4 regions of the Streptomyces sp. NPDC102279 genome follow, and region 1 is predicted to be linked to each of the others. Evidence: riboswitches for the same ligand, from Rfam matches in the RefSeq annotation. Region 1 holds a riboswitch; each other region holds the start of a gene.
The links. A riboswitch is a leader RNA that binds a small molecule or an ion and turns the genes downstream of it on or off. The one in region 1 is predicted to bind cobalamin.
Positions count from the first base shown of each region.

Region 2: linked by a shared signal. The riboswitch ahead of metE (5-methyltetrahydropteroyltriglutamate--homocysteine S-methyltransferase) and the one ahead of ACIRQH_RS38330 (cobalamin biosynthesis protein) in region 1 are both predicted to bind cobalamin.
Region 3: linked by a shared signal. The riboswitch ahead of ACIRQH_RS02565 (CbtB-domain containing protein) and the one ahead of ACIRQH_RS38330 (cobalamin biosynthesis protein) in region 1 are both predicted to bind cobalamin.
Region 4: linked by a shared signal. The riboswitch ahead of ACIRQH_RS25620 (ribonucleoside-diphosphate reductase subunit alpha) and the one ahead of ACIRQH_RS38330 (cobalamin biosynthesis protein) in region 1 are both predicted to bind cobalamin.

Region 1 covers NZ_JBIWLU010000021.1:4,084-6,275, reverse strand. Annotated here, with positions in the region: gene ACIRQH_RS38335 (cobyric acid synthase) at 1-87, opposite strand, end outside; gene ACIRQH_RS38330 (cobalamin biosynthesis protein) at 84-1,031, opposite strand; cobalamin riboswitch at 1,135-1,279, opposite strand; gene ACIRQH_RS38325 (hypothetical protein) at 1,417-1,635, opposite strand; gene ACIRQH_RS38320 (inorganic phosphate transporter) at 1,656-2,192, opposite strand, start outside.
Region 2 covers NZ_JBIWLU010000004.1:28,551-30,742, reverse strand. Annotated here, with positions in the region: gene ACIRQH_RS09950 (GDSL-type esterase/lipase family protein) at 1-589, shown strand, start outside; cobalamin riboswitch at 741-960, shown strand; gene metE (5-methyltetrahydropteroyltriglutamate--homocysteine S-methyltransferase) at 1,122-2,192, shown strand, end outside.
Region 3 covers NZ_JBIWLU010000001.1:612,761-614,952, forward strand. Annotated here, with positions in the region: gene ACIRQH_RS02560 (CbtA family protein) at 1-647, opposite strand, end outside; gene ACIRQH_RS02565 (CbtB-domain containing protein) at 669-890, opposite strand; cobalamin riboswitch at 931-1,077, opposite strand; gene ACIRQH_RS02570 (enoyl-CoA hydratase/isomerase family protein) at 1,186-2,192, opposite strand, start outside.
Region 4 covers NZ_JBIWLU010000010.1:82,375-84,566, reverse strand. Annotated here, with positions in the region: gene mctP (monocarboxylate uptake permease MctP) at 1-282, shown strand, start outside; cobalamin riboswitch at 586-733, shown strand; gene ACIRQH_RS25620 (ribonucleoside-diphosphate reductase subunit alpha) at 868-2,192, shown strand, end outside.

The DNA of each region.
Region 1 (2,192 bases):
GCGCACCAGCCACCGGCAGATCCCGGCGGTCACGACGCTCTTGCCCGCGTCGGAGGTGGTTCCGGCGATCAGCAGTCCGCCGCTCATGCCGTACGTCCCTTCCTGGTCAGCAGTACGCGTCCGGCCGCACTCACGCCGAGGGCCAGCCAGCCGACGCGACGGGAGAGCCGTACGGCCCGTTCGATGTCGGCGACCCGGACGGGGCGCCCGGTGTCGTTCAGCACGGGCCGGTGCTCGACCCGGCCCCCGTACGAGAGGGTCCCGCCCAGCCGCACGCCGAGCGCGCCGGCGAAGGAGGCCTCCACCGGACCGGCGTTGGGACTCGGATGCCTGCGCGCGTCGGCCCGCCAGGCCCGAGCGGCGCCCCGCGGGTCGGGCCCGGCCACGGTCGCGAGGGCGGCGGTCAGCCGGGCTCCGGGCCAGCCGGCGACGTCGTCGAGCCGTGCTGAAGCCCAGCCGTAGCGGCGGTACTTGGGGGACCGGTGCCCGACCATCGCGTCGAGCGTGTTGACGGCGCGGAAGGCGACCAGTCCGGGCACACCGGCGGCGGCACCCCAGACCAGAGCGCCGACCACCGCGTCGGAGGTGTTCTCGGCGACCGACTCGACGACGGCCCGCGCGACACCGTCGGCGTCCAGCGCCTGCGGGTCGCGCCCGCACAGATGCGGCAGCCGCTCCCGCGCGACGTCGATGTCCCCGGCCGCGAGCGCGCCGCCGATCGCCCGTGCCTCACGGCCGAGTGAGGTCCCCCCGACGACGGCCCAGGTGGCGGCGGCGGTCAGGGCGACGGACGCGGCGCCCGAGGAACGCAGGGAACGGCCGGCGAGCGCGGCGAGGCCGGTGGCACCGCCCACGCACACGGCTGTGTGCAGCGCGCCCCACCCGCGGTGGTCACGCCACAGGGTTCGCTCGACGGCCCCGGCAGCCCGGCCGAACGCGGCGACCGGATGGGCCCGGCGGGGATCGCCGAGCAGCAGGTCGCCGAGGAGGCCGGCGGCGGCACCGTACGCGAAGACGCGATCGGCCCGCACGGGGTCAGCCCGCCGTGGGGTGCGGCAGAACTCTCACGGACGTCAGGACCGGCAACAGGCAGCCGCGCATGGCGATATGTCCTCACTCAGGGTGTCCACGCCCTGGTTCGACGAGACCGGCGGCGAGAGTTCCTGGCTCCCGGGGAGTTTCCTCCCCGATGACAGTGGCGGGACCGCGCCGGATTCGCACCGGCTTCCTCTCATGCCGCCGTACTTGGCTCCGGCAGTCCACCACGGGGTGAGAACGGCCGTCAACTTGCTGTTGACCTGCGGAGGGAGAGTGTGCGAAGCCCCACACAGCACTGGGGTGCGGGACGGAGATCCGTCCCGCACCCCAGGTGAAGTGCTGCCCGAGAACGGCCCGTTCGGGGCCGTTCGTGCCGGGTTACTTGCTCATGATCAGTGAGATGCCGTACGCCACCGCCGCGGCGCAGGCCGCGAAGCAGACGTAGGCGCCGGTGGCCGCCGCGACGGCGGAACCGCCCTGGCCCGACTCCTTCTTGGAGAGTCCGGCGACGCCGAGGGTGAAGAGGCCGACGAGGACGACGGTGGCTCCGAGACTGACCCCGAAGACGGACCCGAGGGCTGACCAGTCGATGTGCATGCTGTTTCTTCCTTCGGTTCTCAGGCCACGCGCGACGGCGCCGACGGGTTCGCCGTGGGCTCGGCGGGTGCGGGGATGGTGGCCGTGAGTTCGTCGGTCACGGTGCCGGCCGGGGGCGGGGTGACGGCGGCGATGGCCGTGGTGACCACGCCGGCGGGCTCCTCGGCGTTCACGTTGGTGTGGTCGATGACCTCGCGGCGCGAGCGGCGCCAGATCGCGAGGCTGGAGGCGACCAGGAAGACGGCGACGAGCGTGGTGCCCCAGGCGCCGAAGCCGGTGACCCACTCGGCGAGCGCGCCGACCAATGCGGCGGCGGGCAGGGTGAGCGCCCAGGCGACGAACATCCGGGTGGCGGTGGACCAGCGGACCACACCGCCCTTGCGGCCGAGGCCCGCACCCATCACGGAGCCGGAGACGGCGTGGGTGGTGGAGAGGGAGAAGCCGATGTGTGCGGAGGCGAGGATGACCGTCGCGGCGCTGGTCTGGGCGGCGAAGCCCTGCTGCGGCTGGAGGTCGGTCAGGCCCTTGCCCATGGTGCGGATGATGCGCCAGCCGCC
Region 2 (2,192 bases), on a different contig from region 1:
CTCGCTGGCCGGGGTGGAGCTGATCAACCTGGGACTGGCCGGCAGCGCTCTGCTGGACCCGTTCACCGCCCGCACCCTGCGCGACACCCCCGCCGACCTCATCAGCGTCAAGCTGGGCATCAACGTCGTCAACACCGACCTGATGCGGCTGCGGGCCTTCACTCCCGCCGTGCACGGCTTCCTGGACACCGTCCGCGAAGGTCATCCCACCGCACCGCTGCTCGTCGTCTCCCCGATCCTGTGCCCCATCCACGAGGACACTCCCGGCCCGAGCCTCCCGGACCTCGCGGCGCTCAGCAGCGGACGCCTGCGGTTCCGCGCCGCCGGCGACCCGGCCGAGCGCGCGAGCGGGAAACTGACGCTCACGATCATCCGTGCCGAACTCGCCGGGATCGTGGAACAGCGGGCCGCCGAGGACCCGAACCTGTACTACCTCGACGGGCGGGAGCTGTACGGGCAGACGGACGCCGCCGAGCTGCCGCTGCCCGACGCGCTCCACCCGGACGCCGCGACCCACCGGCGTATCGGCGAACGGTTCGCGAAGCTCGCCTTCGGCGGCACCCGGGGCTTCCCCGGCCCCTCCGCCTGAAGCCGGCGCCCGACGAGGGAATCCGGCCGCGTGTCACCCGGGCCGTCGGCCGCCCTCCGTGTGCCGGGTGACGTGCGCCGATACACGCCCGGACCTCTCGAACGACGGTCCGGGATGTGGGCGTTGTCCCCAGCACGGTGCTCGTCCGCATAGGCTGACGTCCGCAGCTGGTTCGCCCCGTCCGCCAGACGGGATGCGTCGTAAGAGGGAACCCGGTGAGAATCCGGGACTGCCCCGCAGCGGTGAGCGGGAACGACCGCCGTCATACGCACTGGGCCCGGCCGGGTCTGGGAAGCGACGGCCAGTAGGTGACCTCCGTCCGGAGGGCGTGCCCGCGAGTCCGAAGACCTGCCCGCTGCCCGTGCGCGACCCATCGCGCGCGGACATCCCGGTGACCTCGTGGGCGGGTCGGCGTACATACCTGGCAGGACCTCCGCGCTCCGGCGCGCCACCTCCTCCCGCCCGGTGCGTCACCCTTCGCGCTCACGTGTCCCATCGGGATCCAAGGAGACATCTCGCGAAGGAGATTTCCGTGACAGCCAAGACCGCAGCCGCGGCAGCACGGGCCACCGTGTACGGCTACCCCCGCCAGGGTCCGAACCGGGAACTGAAGAAGGCGATCGAGGGCTACTGGAAGGGCCGCGTCAGCGCCGACGCCCTCCGCGCCACCGCCGCCGAACTGCGCAGGTCCACCTGGCGGCAGCTGGCCGAGGCCGGCATCGACGACGTGCCGACCGGCGATTTCTCGTACTACGACCACGTCCTTGACACCAGCGTCATGGTCGGCGCCGTCCCCGAGCGCCACCGGGACGCCGTCGCCGCCGACGCCCTCGACGGCTTCTTCGCCATGGCCCGCGGTACCCAGGACGTGGCGCCGCTGGAGATGACCAAGTGGTTCGACACGAACTACCACTATCTCGTCCCCGAGTTGGGCCCGGACACCGTCTTCACCGCCGACTCCTCCAAGCAGGTCGCCGAACTCAAGGAGGCCCTGGCGCTCGGCCTGTCGGCCCGTCCGGTCCTGGTCGGCCCCGTCACCTATCTCCTCCTGGCCAAGCCCGCCCCCGGTGTGTCCGCGGACTTCGACCCGCTGACCCTCCTCGACCGGCTGCTGCCGGTCTACACCGAGGTGCTCGCCGACCTGCGCGCCGCGGGTGCCCAGTGGGTCCAGCTCGACGAACCGGCTCTCGTCCAGGACCGCACGAACGCCGAACTGAACGCCGCCGAGCGCGCCTACCGCGTCCTCGGCACTCCCACCGACCGTCCCAAGCTGCTCGTCGCGTCGTACTTCGACCGGCTCGGGGAGGCTCTGCCCGTTCTCGCCAAGGCCCCGGTGGACGGACTCGCCCTCGACTTCACCGACGCGGCCGCCGCCAACCTGGACGCGCTCGCGGCCGTCGGCGGTCTGCAGGGCAAACGGCTCGTCGCCGGTGTCGTCGACGGCCGCAACATCTGGGCCAACGACCTGGAGAAGTCCCTCGCCACACTGGGCACCCTGCTGGGTCTGGCCGGTCAGGTCGACGTGTCCGCGTCCTGCTCGCTGCTGCACGTGCCGCTGGACGCCGCCGTCGAGCGCGACATCGAACCGCAGGTCCTGCGCTGG
Region 3 (2,192 bases), on a different contig from region 1:
TGGATGGCCAGGGCCGAGAGCCGGAACCGCCACAACAGGGTGGCCGGGAAATCGTTGGGGACCTCGTTGATCACGGGCAGGAACTCGTAGGCCAGGCCGATCACGACGGCGAAGGCGGCCACCGCGACGACGGTCGCGTACCAGGTGCCGGTCCTCGGAGCGAGCCGTTTGCCGAGGATGGTGGCGGCGACGGCCAGCAGCACGCTGAGGACCATCATCAGGAAGTACAGGGTCGTCCGCTTGCCGATGGTGTCGGGGTCGCCGACCGACGGCGGGTTGGCCGGGTACTTCAGGAAGGGCACGACGTAGACGGCCAGCAGTGCGCTGCCCGACAGCAGGAGAGCGGTCGCGCGTGCTCCGAACCGGCCCACGCGGCCGAGGGCGAAGCAGTAGGCGAGCGCGGCGATGCCGCCGAAGGCGATGCCGTAGAGCAGGACACCGGTGGCCAGGCCGGCGGTGGACTGCAGGCTGCGGGAGACGAGTTCGACCTCGTGCTCGTGGGCGTGTGCGTGCGCCTCCTCGAAGCCGATGGCGCTGTCGACGCTCGGTTCACCGAGGAAGTAGGCGACCACCAGCGCGAGCACGCCGGCCGCGAGGCCGGCGAGCATGCCGCGCACGAGCAGGTTTCTTACCGTTGCGGAGTTCATGAGTGTGCTCTGTCCCTCGCGTCAGTGGCAGGGGAAGCCGAGCAGGTGGCGGGCGTCGTGCACCCACTCGTGGACGTTCTCGCCCGAGACGACGGCGGTGGCGCCCTGTTCAGCGCCGACGAAGTAGAGCAGGACCAGCATCAGGATGCCGAAGAAGACCGCCCAGGGAGCAATCGCCTTCAGCGGCAACTTGGCGGGTACTACGGGGGTGGTGGCTGTCGGCTGGGCGACGGTCTGCGCCATGGCAGGACCTCCTCGGGAGTTCGCGTCCCATCTCGGTGGTGCACTGGATGACGCCTACGGGTCTGACTTGCGAGGCGTCCAGCGTGCTGGAGCGTCTCGTTCACAGTGGCGCGACCGTGCCGGATTTCCCACCGGCTTCCGTCCTGACGTCATCGATATCTGACCGACCGTACCGCGTGGCGAGTACATGGCCAAGACCGCCCCACCTGGCGTGATCTTCCTCTCGCACCAGGTGGCCGGTCGGCGGGGGCGGTGGGTGAACGGCTCACCCGGCCCCGGCGTTCGGCTGAAGCCGTCACGCGCCCGCTCCGCCCGCCTCCGTGGCGATACCGGTTACCACGAGCCCGAGTTCGCGTTCGCCGAGCGGGGCGAAGAAGCGCTCGACGTCCGCGTCGGTCACCTCGGCGAGGGTGGCCGGGGTCCAGCGCGGGTCGCGGTCCTTGTCGATGATCTGTGCCCGGACGCCCTCCACCAGGTCGGGAGCGGTCAGGAACGCGCACGAGACGCGGTACTCCTGGTTCAGGACGTTTTCCAGTGGGCCCGATCGACGGACCCGGCGCAGCGAGGCCAGGGTGACTTTCAGCGCGGTGGGCGATCGACTGAGCAGTGTCTCCGCCGCCTCCTTGGCCGCGGGATCCCCGAAGGCGTCCAGCCGCCGGAGGATCTCCTCCACGGTGTCGGCCGGGTAGCAGGTGTCGATCCACTCGCGGCAGTCCGTCAGCGGGGCGTGGGGCGGCTGCCGCGTGTGACGGGCCAGGACCTCCCGTACGGGCCGGTCCGCCAGCTCGGCGAGGAACGCGGGGAGGGCGGCCGACGGGACGAAGTGGTCGGCGAGGCCGCACAGCAGGGCGTCGCCGGCGGTGACCGACGTGCCGGTCAGGGCGAGATGGGTGCCCAGCTCGCCCGGGGCGTGGGCGAGCAGGTGGGTGCCTCCGACGTCGGGGACGAAGCCGATACCGGTCTCCGGCATGGCGATCCGCGAGCGCTCGGTGACGATCCGGACGCTGCCGTGCGCGGAGACGCCGACGCCGCCGCCCATGACGATGCCGTCCATCACGGCCACGTACGGCTTGGGGAAGCGGGCGATGCGGGCGTTGAGGTGGTACTCGTCGCGCCAGAACGCGGCGGACGCGGTGCCGTCCCCGTCGCGTGCGTCGTCGTGGACGACGCGGATGTCCCCGCCCGCGCACAGGCCCCGGTCTCCGGCGCCGGTGATGACGACGGTCTCGACCGACGGATCGTGCTCCCAGGCGGTGAGGGCCCTGTCGACGAGGTGCACCATCTCGTGGTTCAGGGCGTTCA
Region 4 (2,192 bases), on a different contig from region 1:
ATGGTCTACGGGACGCTCGCCGCGTACGGGGTGGCCTCGCCGACGCAGAAGCACTTCGGCGGCAGTTCGAAGGAGATCCCCGGCATCGGGGAGATCGGCTACATCGGCCTCACGGCGTTCGTCATGAACGTGGTCGTCTCCGTCGTCCTCACCTTCGTCCTGCGGGCGCTCAAGGCGCCGGACGGCATCGACGAGACGTCTCCCGAGGACTACACGGTCGACGCGGGCGAGCCCGGCGTGACGACGAAGCTTCCGCCGGCCACGGCGGGCGCGAGCCACTAGGACACGCCACCCCGGGAACGGGGCGGGCAAGCGACGCACTGGCACGGGCCGCCGGAGAGGACATCCGGCGGCCCGTCGCCGTGTCCGTCCGGCGCAACCGCCCGCGTGGGCTCGGGAAGCCGGCCGACGCCCCCCGGGCGCACGGCCGTCGAGGACGACGGCGTGGGCGGCGGCGCGGACGGCGTGATCCGGAGCCCGACGACATCCGGCCGCTCACCTACGAGTTGACCCTCCGGCACGCTCCGTAGCGCTCTCCGGCACCGACACGACACAACATGTGGTGGTGCTCCCTGAGCCCGGCACAAGATGTATGCTCATGCTCGCTGTCGTCGCAGGGGAATCCGGTGCGAATCCGGAACTGTCCCGCAACGGTGTACTTGTGCGTGTTCGTGTATTGGACGTGCCCGCACAGGTCTCAGTCCGAGGACCTGCGGACAGCGCGCCCCGGCCACCCGGCCCGGGTGCCGACGACGTCCGGGCCTCGCGGAATGGGCCGGTGGACGCGGTGCGCTGGCTGCCCAGAAGCGCTTCCGTGTGCCCCCGTGCTCCCCGACAGGCCCCGTGCCGAGCGAGGGAGAGCCCCACGTGACCATCGCGCCAGCAGATCCGGCTTCAATCACCGCGCACCAGGCCCCGGTGGAGACCGACGGTCCCGGAGCCGCGCTGCTGCGGACCCTGACCGACCTCACCGCCGACCTCACCGACGCCGACCCCGGCAGGGTCGCCGCCGCGGCACTGCGTGGCCGGTCCGCCCGCGCCGACGAGGCCGAGCTGCGCGAACTGGCCACCGAGGCGGCCGCCGGTCTCATCTCCGAGGACCCGGTCTACTCCCGGCTCGCCGCGCGTCTGCTCACCATCAGCATCGCCGCGGAGGCCGCGTCCCAGGGCGTCACGACCTTCTCCGAGTCCGTCGCCGTCGGCCACCGTGAGGGCCTGGTCGCCGACCGCACCGCCGAGTTCGTCCGGCTGCACACCGCACGGCTCGACGCGCTGATCGACACGGAAGGCGACGACCGCTTCGGCTACTTCGGCCTGCGGACGCTGCACAGCCGTTACCTGCTCCGCCACCCCATCACCCGCAAGGTCGTCGAGACGCCCCAGCACTTCATGCTGCGGGTCGCCTCCGGTCTCGCCGAGGGCGACACGGCCCACGCCGTCGACGAAGTCTCCGCGCTCTACAGGCTCATGAGCCGGCTCGACTACCTCCCGTCCTCCCCCACGCTCTTCAACTCCGGTACGCGGCACCCCCAGATGTCGTCCTGCTACCTCCTCGACTCCCCGCTGGACGAGCTGGACTCCATCTACGACCGCTACCACCAGGTGGCACGGCTGTCGAAGCACGCCGGCGGCATCGGCCTGTCGTACTCCCGCATCCGGTCGCGCGGTTCGCTGATCCGCGGCACCAACGGGCACTCCAACGGCATCGTCCCGTTCCTCAAGACCCTCGACGCCTCGGTCGCCGCGGTGAACCAGGGCGGCCGGCGCAAGGGCGCGGCCGCGGTGTACCTGGAGACCTGGCACTCCGACATCGAGGAGTTCCTGGAGCTGCGCGACAACACCGGTGAGGACGCCCGGCGTACGCACAACCTGAACCTCGCCCACTGGATCCCGGACGAGTTCATGCGCCGGGTGAACGAGGACGGCGTCTGGTCGCTCTTCTCCCCCTCGGACGTGCCCGAGCTGGTCGACCTGTGGGGCGACGCGTTCGACGCCGCCTACCGCAAGGCCGAGGAGGCGGGCCTCGCGAAGAAGACCATCGCGGCCCGTGACCTGTACGGCCGCATGATGCGCACCCTCGCGCAGACCGGCAACGGCTGGATGACCTTCAAGGACGCCGCCAACCGCACCGCCAACCAGACGGCGGAGCCCGGCCACACCGTCCACTCCTCCAACCTCTGCACCGAGATCCT